Regions from separate parts of the Rhizobium sp. P1_E6 genome, predicted to be linked through region 3. Evidence: riboswitches for the same ligand, from Rfam matches in the RefSeq annotation. Region 3 holds a riboswitch; each other region holds the start of a gene.
The links. Region 3 has a riboswitch for cobalamin ahead of cobU (bifunctional adenosylcobinamide kinase/adenosylcobinamide-phosphate guanylyltransferase). Riboswitches for the same ligand answer to the same signal wherever they lie in the genome.
Positions count from the first base shown of each region.

Region 1 (4,542 bases), on a different contig from region 3:
GCCGTCTCGGTGACGGCAGGTACGATGACCGTGCGTCATGACGGAAGCAGCGACCTGAAGGCGATCGAGAAGAAGGTAACCGGCCTCGGTTATTCCGTTGCTCCGCTCAAGGGCAAGGCGCCCGTTCAGGAACCGAAGGGTAGTCATGATCACGCACATCATGATCACGATCATGACCATGCGCATAAGCATGAGCATCATGACCATTCCCATGAAGGCCATGATCGCGATCATGATCATGCTGGTCATGACCATTCCGATCACGGGCATTCGCATGGCGCGGAGGAAGTCGAAGGGCTGCATGGCCATGATCATGGACCGATGACGGGTCCGTGGTGGCAGAGCAAGAAGGGTCGGCTGACGATCTTTTCCGGCGTGGCACTGGTGGCAGCCTATGTGGTGGGCCATCTGGTGCCATCGATTGCTTCCTATGCCTTCATCATTGCCATGCTGGTCGGGCTGGTTCCGATCGCCAAGCGCGCCATCATGGCGGCGCTTGCCGGCATTCCCTTTTCGATTGAAATGCTGATGACAATCGCCGCCGTCGGCGCAGTCATCATCAATGCCGGCGAAGAAGCGGCGACGGTGGTCTTCCTGTTCCTTGTCGGTGAGCTGCTGGAAGGCGTTGCGGCCGGCAAGGCGCGCGCCAGCATCCAGTCGCTGACAACACTGGTGCCGAAGATTGCGCTGCTTGAAACGGGTGGCGAGGTGAAGGAAGTGCCGGCGGAAACACTCGCTGTGGGCTCCGTCATTCTCGTACGGCCGGGCGATCGGATTTCCGCCGACGGTACGATCCTGTCTGGTGAAAGCGCTATCGACGAAGCGCCGGTGACCGGCGAAAGCACGCCGGTGCGCAAGGGAACGGGCGAGACTGTCTTCGCCGGTACGGTCAATGGCGATGCCGCGCTGCGCATTCGTGTAACGGCCGCTGCTGAGGACAATACGATTGCCCGTGTCGTCAAGCTTGTGGAAGAAGCCCAGGAATCCAAGGCGCCGACAGAACGCTTCATCGACCGCTTCTCGCGTTATTATACACCGGGCGTTGTTGTCGTGGCGGCGCTTGTCGCGGCCTTGCCGCCGCTTCTGATGGGTGCGGCGTGGGGCGAGTGGATCTACAAGGGTCTTGCGATCCTGCTGATCGGCTGCCCCTGCGCGCTGGTCATTTCGACGCCGGCGGCGATTGCGGCCTCGCTTTCGGCGGGTGCGCGTCGCGGGTTGCTGATGAAGGGCGGAGCGGTTCTGGAGTCGCTTGGCAAGGTGACGGCCGTTGCCTTCGACAAGACGGGTACGCTCACCGCGGGTAAGCCGCAGGTGACCGATATCATTGCCTATGGACGTCCCGAGGCGCAGGTGCTGTCACGCGCCGCGGTACTGGAGCAGGGCTCCAGCCATCCGCTGGCGCTGGCGATCCTCAACCGGGCGAAGGCCGATGGTGTGCCGATGCCGCCGGCTTTCGAACTTGAGGCGCTGCCGGGCAAGGGTGTGACGGGTAAGGTGGGCGGCGAGACGCTCGATCTCCTGTCGCCACCGGCTGCGCGAGAGCGTGGTGCTCTGAGTGCGGAGCAGGATGAGCAGGTCGCCGTCCTGAACGGCGCGGGCAAAAGTGTTTCGGTGCTGCTGATCGATGGAGTCGCTGCCGGCCTCATCGCCATGCGCGACGAGCCGCGTGAGGACGCAAAGAGCGGCCTTGCGACGCTGAAGGCGGCAGGCGTGCGTGCCATTATGCTGACCGGCGACAACAAGCGCACGGCCGCTGCCGTTGCTGGTGATCTCGGCATCGACTGGCGCGGCGAGTTGCTGCCGCAGGACAAGCAGCGGATCGTCGGCGAATTGAAGAAGGAAGGGCTGTTCGTCGCCAAGGTCGGTGACGGCATCAACGATGCGCCGGCGCTTGCCGCTGCCGATGTCGGCATCGCCATGGGCGGCGGCACCGATGTGGCGCTGGAAACCGCGGATGCGGCCGTGCTGCACGGACGTGTCGGCGACGTTGCGCGCATGATTGACCTTTCGAAGCGGACGATGCGTAATATCTTCCAGAACATCACCATCGCGCTGGGGCTGAAAGCGGTGTTCCTTGTCACCACCATCGTCGGTATTACCGGCCTGTGGCCGGCGATCCTCGCCGATACCGGCGCGACCGTGCTGGTGACGATGAATGCGCTTCGCCTTCTTCGTATAAAGATATAAAGATTTCTTTATGTGATCTTGACGTTGCGATGCGGTGGGTGCATGCTTGCCGCATCGTTGGTTCTTGGGATCAGACAATCCCAAGCTAAGAGGGAATTCGGTGCGGCGATCGCCAAGACCGAAGCTGCCCCCGCAACTGTAAGCGGATAGACACCGTCCTTCGACGTCACTGGGAAGACGCCTGGGAAGACTGGATGGTGTCGATGACCCGCAAGCCAGGAGACCTGCCGCGATAGATAACGTCCACGGGCGGGGTGTCCCGGTGTGCCGCTTTGCGCGAGACGGCACTCCTGTGTCCGCATCTCGTCGATGCGTTGCGCCTCAGCCTTGCCCATAACCTTCGGGGTAAGGAAATGACCATCAAGACTGCCAATCTCGGCTTTCCCAGGATCGGAAAGCATCGCGAACTCAAATTCGCACTGGAAAACTATTGGGCCGGAAAATCCGATGGCGKCGCGCTTCTCGATGTTGCGAAGCGGTTGCGGGCCGAAAACTGGGCCTTGCAGAAAGAGAAGGGGATCGACGTCATTCCCTCGAACGATTTCTCGCTTTACGACCATGTGCTCGACACGGCCGTCATGGTCGGCGCCATTCCTTCGACCTATGGCTGGAAGGGCGGCCCTGTTGCGCTCGATACCTATTTCGCCATGGCGCGCGGCTCGACCGGCGATGCGGCGCATGCCGATTGCGGCCATCAGCACCATCACGGACATGGCGTGCCGGCGCTGGAAATGACGAAGTGGTTCGACACGAACTATCACTACATGGTGCCGGAACTCGGTCCCGATCAGTCCTTTGCGCTGACGGCAAACAAGCCGCTCGATGCCTTCATCGAAGCCAAGACCCTTGGCATACACACCCGGCCGGTCATCCTCGGTCCGGTCACCTTCCTGAAACTCGCCAAGGGAACCGATGACGGTTTTGCGCCGATCAGCCTGCTGGAGCGCCTGTTGCCGGTCTATGCGAGGGTGCTGGCGGAGCTGAGTGCTGCCGGTGCCGACTGGGTGCAGATCGACGAACCGTGCCTGGTGCTGGATCTAACGGGAGAAGAGCAGGCGGCGCTGAAACATGCCTATCGCGCGCTGCATGAGCTGGTGCCGAACCTGAAGATCATGCTTGCCACTTATTTCGGCGACATAGGTGACAACCTGCCGACGGTGCTTGCGCTTCCGGTCGCGGGCCTGCATGTCGATCTCGTTCGTGCTCCGCGGCAGATCGAAGCCCTTCTCGATGCGCCCGGCGACCTGACGCTGTCGCTTGGCGTCATCGACGGGCGCAATATCTGGAAGGCGGATCTGGCTGCGATCCTGAAAAGGATCGAGCCGCTGATCCAGCATTTCGGTGCTGACCGGCTGCAGATCGCGCCGTCATGCTCCCTGCTACATGTGCCGATCGATCTGGAGTTGGAAACCGGACTGGACGACGAGCTGAGGTCATGGCTCGCTTTCGCGACCCAGAAGCTGGACGAACTTGTAGCGTTAGGCGACCCCGGCACGGCTTCAGAGGTGATCGCGGCCGCGTCGCGAGCCGTTGGCTTGCGTGCTGCATCAGTGCGCGTGCATGACATGAAGGTCAGGCAGCGGGTTGCCGCAATCGACGAGGCGATGAAGACACGCAGCAGTGACTTTGCGGAGCGCACCGGCCTGCAGGATCGAAAGCTTCGGCTGCCGCTTTTCCCGACGACGACGATTGGCTCCTTTCCGCAGACGGCTGATGTGCGCAAATCTCGCTCTGCTTTCACAAAGGGGGCGATCAGCGAGGCGGATTATGATGCCTTCCTGAAGAAGGAGACCGAAGCGGCGATCCGCTGGCAGGAGGAAATCGGCCTCGATGTGCTCGTCCATGGCGAATTCGAGCGCAACGACATGGTGCAGTATTTCGGCGAGCAGCTTTCCGGCTTCGCCTTCACGCAGCATGCCTGGGTGCAGAGCTATGGTTCCCGTTATGTCCGTCCACCGATCATCTTCGGCGACGTTTCCCGTCCCGTACCGATGACGGTCGAATGGTGGCGCTATGCGCAGTCGCTGACGGAGAAGCCGGTGAAGGGCATGCTGACGGGGCCGGTGACGATCCTCAACTGGTCCTTCGTTCGCGACGATCTCTCCCGCGCCGATGTCAGCCGGCAGATCGCGCTGGCGATCCGCGACGAGGTGTTTGATCTCGAACAGGCGGGTGCGGCGATGATCCAGATCGACGAGGCGGCCCTTCGCGAAGGTCTGCCGTTGCGCAAAGTGGACTGGAAGACCTATCTCGACTGGGCGGTGGAAAGCTTCCGCCTGTGCTCATCCGGTGTTTCCGACGAAACCCAGATCCACACGCATATGTGCTACTCGGAGTTCAATCAGATTATCGACG
Region 1 is NZ_JBFUBG010000036.1:26,520-31,061, reverse strand. It holds gene AC1D35_RS18460 (heavy metal translocating P-type ATPase) at 1-2,187, shown strand, start outside; cobalamin riboswitch at 2,228-2,433, shown strand; gene metE (5-methyltetrahydropteroyltriglutamate--homocysteine S-methyltransferase) at 2,541-4,542, shown strand, end outside.
Region 1: linked by a shared signal. The riboswitch ahead of metE (5-methyltetrahydropteroyltriglutamate--homocysteine S-methyltransferase) and the one ahead of cobU (bifunctional adenosylcobinamide kinase/adenosylcobinamide-phosphate guanylyltransferase) in region 3 are both predicted to bind cobalamin.

Region 2 (4,542 bases), on a different contig from region 3:
ACCGCGCCTTCGTCATCGTTCCCTCGCAGGCGATCGTCGGGAAATGGCTGCAAAGCTTCGCGGAATTCCCCGTCCGTCAGAAGCCCGCGAGCTTCAATCTCGACGAGGTCATGCAGAAACTGTCGGCGCCGAAGAACTGATTGCAAAACATCACCGCAGCGAGGCGGCCGTCGCGCCGCCTGCTGCAGCCGACGTTCCCCTCCACCGGCAACAGTTCTCACTGCCCGTGCTTGACGTTGCGATCCGGTCACGATGAAAGCCGGCCAAACATCAAACGAGGCCAGCGCCCTAATTTCCCAAAAATCCGACAGCCAGGACTGGACAAGGCAAATGTAACTTTATAACAACGAAGATGTAATGTTATTACATTAAAGGAGATTTCATGTCCCGGCGCCTTTTCGCTGTCTTCGCAGTCGCCACCGCGCTCACCTCCGCCGCCCTGCCATCGGCTTCCCGCGCAGAGGAGGAACAGCAGGAAAGCTGGCGGCTTTTCGTGGCTGATCACAGCCTGCCGGTCGTCCGCGCCATCGATCTTGCGAGCGGCAGACAGATCGGTCGCTTCGATCTCAAGGGCTATGCCGCCCTGTCGCTGAGCGACACCGGGCGCACGGTCTTTGCGGTCCAGGGCGATGAGAATATCGTTCATGTCATCGATACCGGCATTGTCCTTTCCGATCATGGGGAGCATCGCGATCTCGAAGTGACGCCGCCGAAGCTGATCGGCGCGACGATAAAGGGCGAGAAGCCCGGCCATGTCGTGACGCATGGCGATGACGTGGCGATCTTCTACGACCGCACCGACCGCTTCGATCTCCTGAGGGAAAGTAGTCTGCTGCAGGCAAAGCCGGAGCCGAAGGCTTTCAACACCATCGCCGCCCATCACGGCGTCGCGGTGCCGATGGGCAATCACCTGCTGGTTTCAGTGCCGAACATGCAGGCGCCGGTCAAGGAAGGCGAGTTGCCGCCGCGCCTTGGCCTGCGCGTGCTCGACCGTGACGGACAACAGGTGGGCGATGTCGCGCCCTGCACCGGCCTGCATGGCGAGGCGACCTCCGCCCGCCTCGTCGCCTTCGGTTGCGAGGAAGGCGTGCTCGTCGCCCGCCCCGGCGGCACGAAAGGCCCCAAACTGGAGATGCTCGGCTATGGCGCGTCGCTGCCGCAAGGCAAGGTCTCGACCCTGCTCGGCGGGCGCTCCATGCAGTTCTTCCTCGGCAATTACGGGGAGGACAAGGTGGTGCTGATCGATCCCGACAGCACCGAAACACCCTACCGCGTCATAGACCTTCCGACCCGCCGCGTCGATTTCGTGCTCGATCCGGCACGGTTCCAGAATGCCTATATCCTCACCGAGGACGGCAAGCTGCACCTGCTCGATACGGTGAAGGGCGAGATCGTCAGATCGGAAACCGTCACGGAGCCCTACAGCAAGGATGGGCATTGGCGCGATCCGCGGCCGCGGCTGGCCGTGGCCGGCGATAATATCGCCATCACCGATCCTCGCCACAGCCTGATCCGCCTCGTCAGTAGCGAAACGCTGAAGGAAACGCGCACGATCCCCGTCGACGGCCAACCCTTCGCGCTCGTCGCCGCCGGCGGCTCGGGCGCCAGCCACTGAGCGGCTCCGGACCCGGGACACTTTGCATCCGGTGCTTGACGTCGCCCACGGCGGCGTCATAGATCAGGACGACGGTTCCCCGAGGAGAGCTTCGAGGGGATTAATAGGGAACACGGTGCGGACGACCCAAAAGGGACCAAGACCGTGGCTGCCCCCGCAACTGTAAGCGGATTGCTGGTTATATCCCGGAATGTATGGTGCGCCATTCATATCAGGACATGACAAGCGAGCCGGTCACTCCAAGGCCTCAGGGCCATGCCACTGTGCGAAAGCGCGGGAAGGCAGATGACCGACTGACATCCGTGAGCCAGGAGACCTGCCGTCAATCACGATCCAATCAGCCGGGCGGGGATGCCCGGACAAGGAGCAGACATGATTGACCTTAATCCCTGCCGCTTGCCGCATGCGATCCGTCCCGATTGGACCACCCGCCGCTAGCCCTCTCCCTCCACGCTTGGCTCACGCATCTGCGCGCGCCGGCGTCCGCTAGCCCTTTTCCTTCCGATCGAGAGTTTCCAATGCGCCAGTTACTTCCAGGCTTTTCCCTTGCGCTCGGGCTCGCCGGCTTTTGCCTGGCCGGCCTCGCAGCCCCCGCCTTCGCCGCCACCCGATACCCCCTCACCCTTACCAATTGCGGCCAGCCGGTCACGTTCGACAAGGCACCGGCCAAGATCGTTTCGATCGGCCAAGGCATGACCGAAGTGCTCTTCTCGCTCGGCCTTGCCGACAAGATCGCCGGCACGGCCGTCTGGGTCGGCCCGGTCCTGCCGCAATATGCCGACGCCAACAGCAGGATCAAACGACTGGCTGACAATGACCCGAGCTTCGAATCCGTCGTCGGTGTCGAGCCCGATCTGGTGGCTGCCGAATTCGAATGGCATGTCGGTACGCAGGGGTCCGTCGGCAAGCGCGAGCAGTTCAAAGATCTCGGCATCAACACCTATGTCGCGCCTGCCGATTGCGTCGCCAAGATCAACGCCGATGGCGGTGATGGCGTGCGCAAGGAGTTGTTCACGATGGACCTGATCTATCAGGAAATCACCGAACTCTCTGAAATCTTCGACATCAAGGACCGCGGCGACAGGCTGATCGCCGACCTGAAAAAGCGCGAGGCCGATGCCGCCGCATCCGTTGCCGGCGCTGCCGCAAAGAACCTGCCCGTCGTCTTCTGGTTCTCCAGTAAGGAGGTCAAGGGTGATGCCTTCATCGCCGGCAAGAACAGCGCACCGGCCTATATCCTGAAGACGCTCGGCGCGAAAAACGTCGTCAGCACGGAAGAGGAATGGCCCCTCGTCGGTTGGGAAACCATTGCGCAGGCCAATCCCGCTGTCATCGTCATAGCCACCATGGACCGCCGTCGCTATGCCGCCGACGATCCCAAGGTGAAGGTGGATTTCCTGGAGAATGATCCGGTCACCAGTGAACTCGATGCGGTGAAAAACAAGCGCTTCATCATGATGGACGCGCAGTCGATGAACCCGACGATCCGCACGATCGACGGTATCGAAACGCTCGCAAAGGGCATCAAGTCCTTCGGTCTGACGCAGTGAGCCAGGCTGCCTTGCGACAGAGGAAATGGTGGGCGCTCGCCGCGCTCACCATCGCCGCCTTCGTCCTGCTCGGGCTGGTGGTGAGCCTTGCCGTGTCTATAGGCGAGATCGCCATTCCTCTCGCCACCACGGCAAAGGCGGTGTCCAACCGCCTGTTCGGCACGGCATTCGAACTCAGCCGCATTCATCAGGGCATCGTCTGGGATTACCGCCTCAGCCGCGCGCTGGTGGCGGCCAGTGCCGGTGCGTCGCTGGCGCTCTGCGGCACGGTGTTGCAGGCGCTGCTGCGCAATCCGCTCGCCGAACCCTATGTGCTCGGCATTTCGGCCGGCGCCTCTACCGGGGCCGTCTGCGTCATGATATCAGGCTTCGGCTATGGCGTGCTCAGCCTCTCCGCCGGCGCCTTCATCGGCGCCGTCATTGCCTTCCTGCTGGTCGGCATTCTGGCAGCCGGTGTGGGCGGCACCAGCGAGCGCATCATTCTCTGCGGCGTGGCGGGCTCGCAGCTCTTCAATGCGCTGACCTCCTATATCGTCACCACGTCGGCCAATGCAGAACAGGCCCGCGGCGTGCTCTTCTGGCTGTTGGGGTCGCTGAGCGGCGTGCGCTGGCCGGATGTCTATCTCTCCCTGCCGGTCGCACTGACAGGCTTCGTCATCTGCCTTGCCCATGTGCGTGCGCTGGATGCCTTCGCCTTCGGCACGGATGCCGCAGCTTCCCTCGGCATCGCCGTGCGCCGGGTGCAGTTCACCCTGCTCGCCGTCACGGCTACGATGACCGCAAGCGTCGTCAGCATGGTCGGCTCCATCGGCTTCGTCGGCCTCGTCATTCCCCATGCCGCCCGCTTCCTGGTCGGCCCAGCCCATGGCCGCCTGCTGCCGGCGACAGCGCTTGGCGGGGCGATCTTCATGGTCGGCGCCGACATCGTCTCGCGCATCATCATTCCGCAGCAGATCCTGCCGATCGGCGTCGTCACCGCGCTCTTCGGCGCCCCGGCCTTCGCCATCATCCTTTATCGCGTGCGGAGAAGCGCATGAGCATATCAGTCGACAAGGTCACCTATGCCGCCGGCAATACCGTCATCGTCAATGGCGTCAGCATATCGGTCAAAAAGGGCAAGGTGCTCGGCCTGCTCGGGCCGAACGGCTCCGGAAAATCGAGTCTGCTCCGCCTGATCTGCCGGCTGCGGCAGGTCAGATCCGGCATCATCCGCCTCGGCGACGATGATGTCTCCGGCCTCTCGCGCGCCGCCCTTGCCCGCCGCATCGCTTTCGTCGAGCAGCAGACGACGACGGATACGCAGCTCACCGTGCGCGATATCGTCCGCCTCGGCCGCACGCCGCATCGCGGCCTCCTCTCGTCCTGGGCACCCGATGA
Region 2 is NZ_JBFUBG010000033.1:10,810-15,351, forward strand. It holds gene AC1D35_RS17550 (arylsulfatase) at 1-140, shown strand, start outside; gene AC1D35_RS17555 (metallochaperone AztD) at 383-1,615, shown strand; cobalamin riboswitch at 1,671-1,953, shown strand; gene AC1D35_RS17560 (ABC transporter substrate-binding protein) at 2,134-3,165, shown strand; gene AC1D35_RS17565 (iron ABC transporter permease) at 3,162-4,202, shown strand; gene AC1D35_RS17570 (ABC transporter ATP-binding protein) at 4,199-4,542, shown strand, end outside.
Region 2: linked by a shared signal. The riboswitch ahead of AC1D35_RS17560 (ABC transporter substrate-binding protein) and the one ahead of cobU (bifunctional adenosylcobinamide kinase/adenosylcobinamide-phosphate guanylyltransferase) in region 3 are both predicted to bind cobalamin.

Region 3 (4,542 bases):
ATGTGGCGAAGGAATAGCCGAAGGTCGTGCGCACCACGAGCGAGGAGGTGATGACGGCGGCGAGCACCAAAGCGGTGATCGGAAAGTCGCCGGTGATCTCCAGCGCCAGGAAGGTCATGGTCAACGGCCCGCCGATGACGGCGACGGCCAGCGAACTCATGCCGACGACGGCATAGATAACCGGCGTCAGGCTTGCATCGGCGAAATAAGGAGCCGAGTAGGCGAAGAGCTTGCCAAGCAGCGCACCCATGAAAAGCGAGGCGAAGAACAGGCCGCCCCTGAAACCGGAGCCGATCGAGACGGCTGAGGCCACCGATTTCAGCAGAAACAGGCCGATGAGTGCCGGGATGGTGATCTCATGGGCGAGGTTCAGATGCAGCGCGCCGTGGCCGGCGGCCAGCACCTGCGGCGAGACCAGCGCCAGGAGGCCGACGACGATGCCGCCGAGCGCCGGGCGGAAGGGCAGTGCGATGGAGCTTTTGCGCGCCAGCTCCTCGACGAAGGATACGCCCTGCATGATGAGGATGCCGACGCCGGCGCAGACCGCGCCAAGCAGCAGCGCCGGAACGTAATCGGCCGGGGCGACCGCGCCGAAGCTGCCGACATCGATGATGAAATCGCTGCCGGAGAGCAGACGGGCGACCAGCGTAGCGACAAGAGCGGCGACGACGACAGGCGTCAGAGAGACGATCGTGTAGGTGCCGATGATGAGCTCGAAGGCATAGAAGGCGCCCGTCAGCGGCGCGTTGAAGGCGGCAGCGATAGCGCCCGCCGCACCGCAGCCGACGAGGACGCGCATGTCGGAGCGGCGCAACTGCAGCTTCAGCCCGAATTTCGAGGCGATGCCGGCGGCAAGCTGCGTATAGCCCGCTTCCAGCCCCACAGATGCGCCGAAACCATTGGAGACAAGATTCTGGATGGCGACGAGGATGCTGTCCGTCAGCGACAGGCGGCCGCCATGCAGCGCATTCGCCTCGATCGGGTCGACCATCGGCTTCTTGCGCCATCTGGCGAGAATGAAGATGAGCAGGCCGAGCAGCATGCCGCCGGCAACCGGGGCGGCCATCAGCAGGAACTTGTTGTCGATCTGCGAGGCGCTGAGCCTCGTCGTGCCGTCGATGCCGAAGATCAGCCTGTGCATCTCCTCCGAGACGTAGCTCATGGCGGTGACCGCAAGCCCCGAGGCGATACCGACGAGCGCGCCGGCAAAGACCATGCCCATTTCGCTATGTCGGACGAGCGCGCGCATGCGTCCCGGATCGAGGACTGTGCCAAGAGGGCCGAGGCGGCGGATATCCATTCGGGAGAGCATCATGGGGAAACTAGGCAGCAGGAGTGCAGGTCAAGGGCGGGGCCGCCATCCGCATGAGCGGCAATTGCGGCGAAATACCGGCCGGGCCGTAAAGTTTTTGTGACGTAAGCCTTTGATTAAAGACGATAATATCTGTAGTCTAAGTCGAGATGAGGGCCGTATGCACCCAGTGCGCCAATTGACATGGCGGGGGCGGGGGCCTAACCATGAATAGACATAATGGATGGTTCCGGATCGGCGTTACGCCTTCCGGATGAAAAGGGAATGTGACGGGGCGGACCCAAACCGGGCGCTTTCATCACAGCCGACCCCGCGACTGTAGAGCAGTCAGGGTCTTCCATCCGGCATTTCGACTGCTGCGTCGGCAGCCTGCGTGGTGCAGGCGGGCAAGGCGGGACAGGTGCCGGAAAAGCCACTGGAAATGCATCGTGATCAGCCGGGGCAGGACGCCTCCAATTCTACGAATCGTCCGCCTTTTCACGAGATGCAGCCGGGAAGGCGAGGCAGATCCGCTGGCACGATCAGGGGCGACCGTAAACGGTCGCCCCGGTCGCCGCCGACAACTGCGAGCCAGGAGACCTGCCATCCGTGCCGGGCATAATGCCCATTCTGGGTATTCACCCGCTGCCAGCACGGAGGTTGTCTTGGCTGAAGGATATGATTCAGCGCTGCCTCTGGTGGTGCGGTGGGGTTTCCCCTTCTCCCCCGCGGGGAGAAGGTGGCCCGAAGGGTCGGATGAGGGGGCCGCAGGGTACTCCTGTCATTTGACGCTTTGCTTGTGTTCGGCGCTTTCTGCGAGGGTCGTCCGAGCATGACCGCCACCTTCATCCTCGGCGGTGCCCGCTCCGGCAAATCCCGCTTTGCCGAAAACCTCGTGACAGCCAGCGGCCTCGACCGCCACTACATCGCCACCGGCCGCGCCTGGGACGACGAAATGCGGGCGCGCATCGACCAGCACAAGGCCGACCGCGGCCCTTCCTGGACCACGCATGAGGAGCCGCTGGATCTGACCGAACGCCTTGCCGCCATCGACGGCGAGGGCAGGGCTGTTCTCGTCGACTGCCTGACACTGTGGCTCACCAACCTGATGATGGACGAGCGCGATATCGCCGCCCAGTCCGCCGCCCTTGCCACCTGGCTTCCTACGGCAAAGGCGCGGCTCGTCATCGTTTCCAATGAAGTCGGTCTCGGTATCGTGCCCGAGAATCGCATGGCGCGGGAGTTCCGCGACCATGCCGGCCGGCTGCACCAAATGATCGCGGCAGAAGCCGCGGATGTCTATTTTATCGCGGCAGGACTGCCGCTGAAAATGAAGGGTTAGTTCCATGCAGCAGAAAATCCCCGCAACCGTAATCACCGGCTTCCTCGGCGCCGGCAAGACGACCATGATCCGCAACCTGCTCACCAATGCCGGCGGCAAGAAGATTGCGCTCATCATCAACGAGTTCGGCGATCTCGGCGTCGATGGTGATGTGCTGAAGGGCTGCGGGGCGGAGAACTGCACCGAGGACGATATCATTGAACTCACCAATGGCTGCATCTGCTGCACGGTGGCCGACGATTTCATTCCGACCATGACGAAGCTTCTGGAGCGCGAGCAGCGCCCTGATCATATCGTCATCGAAACCTCGGGTCTTGCTTTGCCGCAGCCGCTGGTAGCCGCTTTCAACTGGCCGGATATTCGCAGCGAAGTCACCGTTGACGGCGTCATCACCGTGGTCGATAGCGCGGCCGTCGCCGCCGGGCGGTTTGCCGATGACCATGATGCCGTCGATGCACGCCGCGTCGAGGATGAATCGCTCGATCATGAAAGCCCGATCGAGGAGCTCTTCGAGGATCAGCTGACCTGCGCCGACCTCATCGTGCTCAACAAGACCGATCTGATCGACGCTGACGGCCTTAGCCGTGTGAAAAGAGAAGTCGCCTCGCGCATCGCCCGCAAGCCTGTGATGATCGAAGCGAAAAATGGCGACGTGCCGGCAAGCGTGCTGCTCGGCCTCGGCATCGGCACGGAAGACGATATCGTCAACCGCAAGTCCCATCACGAGCTGGAGCATGAGGACGGTACGCCGCACGATCACGACGAATTCGACAGTTTCGTCGTCGAGCTCGGCGCTATCGCCGATACATCAGGTTTCGTCGAGAAGCTGAAGCGCATTATCGCCGAGCATGACGTGCTGCGCCTCAAGGGCTTCATCGATGTCTCCGGCAAGCCGATGCGCTTGCAGCTGCAGGCCGTGGGTGCCCGCATCGACCAGTATTTCGACCGCGCCTGGGCGCCGGGCGAAGCACGCAGCACGCGCCTCGTCGTCATCGGCCTGCACGAGATGGATCAGGACGCGGTGCGCAAGGCGATCGTGGCGCTGGTCTAAGGAGTTTCGATGCATCTGCTTCTGGCTCAACAGGGAACGATCAGCGACGGGGACGAGGCCATCGACCTCGGCCAGTCGCCGGGCGATATCCTGTTCCTCTCTGCCGCCGACACCGAGCTTGCGGCAATCGCCGCGGCTCATGGCGGCGGAGCGACGGGGCATTCGCTGAGGCTTGCGAGCCTGATGAGCCTGAAGCATCCGATGTCGGTCGATACCTATATCGAGCGCACGGCGCGGCATGCGAAGCTGATCATCGTGCGGGCGCTGGGTGGGGCGAGCTATTTCCATTATGCGCTGGAGGCGTTGCATGCGGTTGCCGCCCGCAACGGGGCGCTGATTGCGGTGCTGCCGGGGGATGCGCGGCCGGATGCGGGGCTGACGCCGTTTTCGAATGTGGCGCTCGATGATCTCAATGCGCTCTGGGGGTATCTGATCGAGGGTGGTGATGCCAATGCGCGAGGCTTTCTGGCCTATGCGGCGGCGATGCTGTCTGGGGCGGAGAAGCCGGCGCCGGCTGCGCCGCTGATGAAGGCGGGGATCTGGTGGCCGGGGCGGGGGCTTGTCGGGATTGAGGAGTGGAAGGCGGTAGCAGGTTCTGCCTTCTCCCCAGCGGGGAAAAGATGCCCGACGGGGCAGATGAGGGAGGCGAGCGACGGAGGAAGCGAGCAGCGGGAGTACGATGGCGAGGTTTGTGGGGTGGCCCCCTCATCCGACCCTTCGGGCCACCTTCTCCCCGATGGGGAGAAGGGACGGTCGGTGCCGACTGTCGCCATCGCATTCTACCGCGCCCTCGTTCAAAGCGGCGAAACCCGCCCTGTCGAAGCACTCATCGAAGCCTTGCAGGCACAGGGCCTGCGC
Region 3 is NZ_JBFUBG010000001.1:198,605-203,146, forward strand. It holds gene AC1D35_RS00955 (chloride channel protein) at 1-1,312, opposite strand, end outside; cobalamin riboswitch at 1,520-1,668, shown strand; gene cobU (bifunctional adenosylcobinamide kinase/adenosylcobinamide-phosphate guanylyltransferase) at 2,124-2,633, shown strand; gene cobW (cobalamin biosynthesis protein CobW) at 2,638-3,684, shown strand; gene cobN (cobaltochelatase subunit CobN) at 3,694-4,542, shown strand, end outside.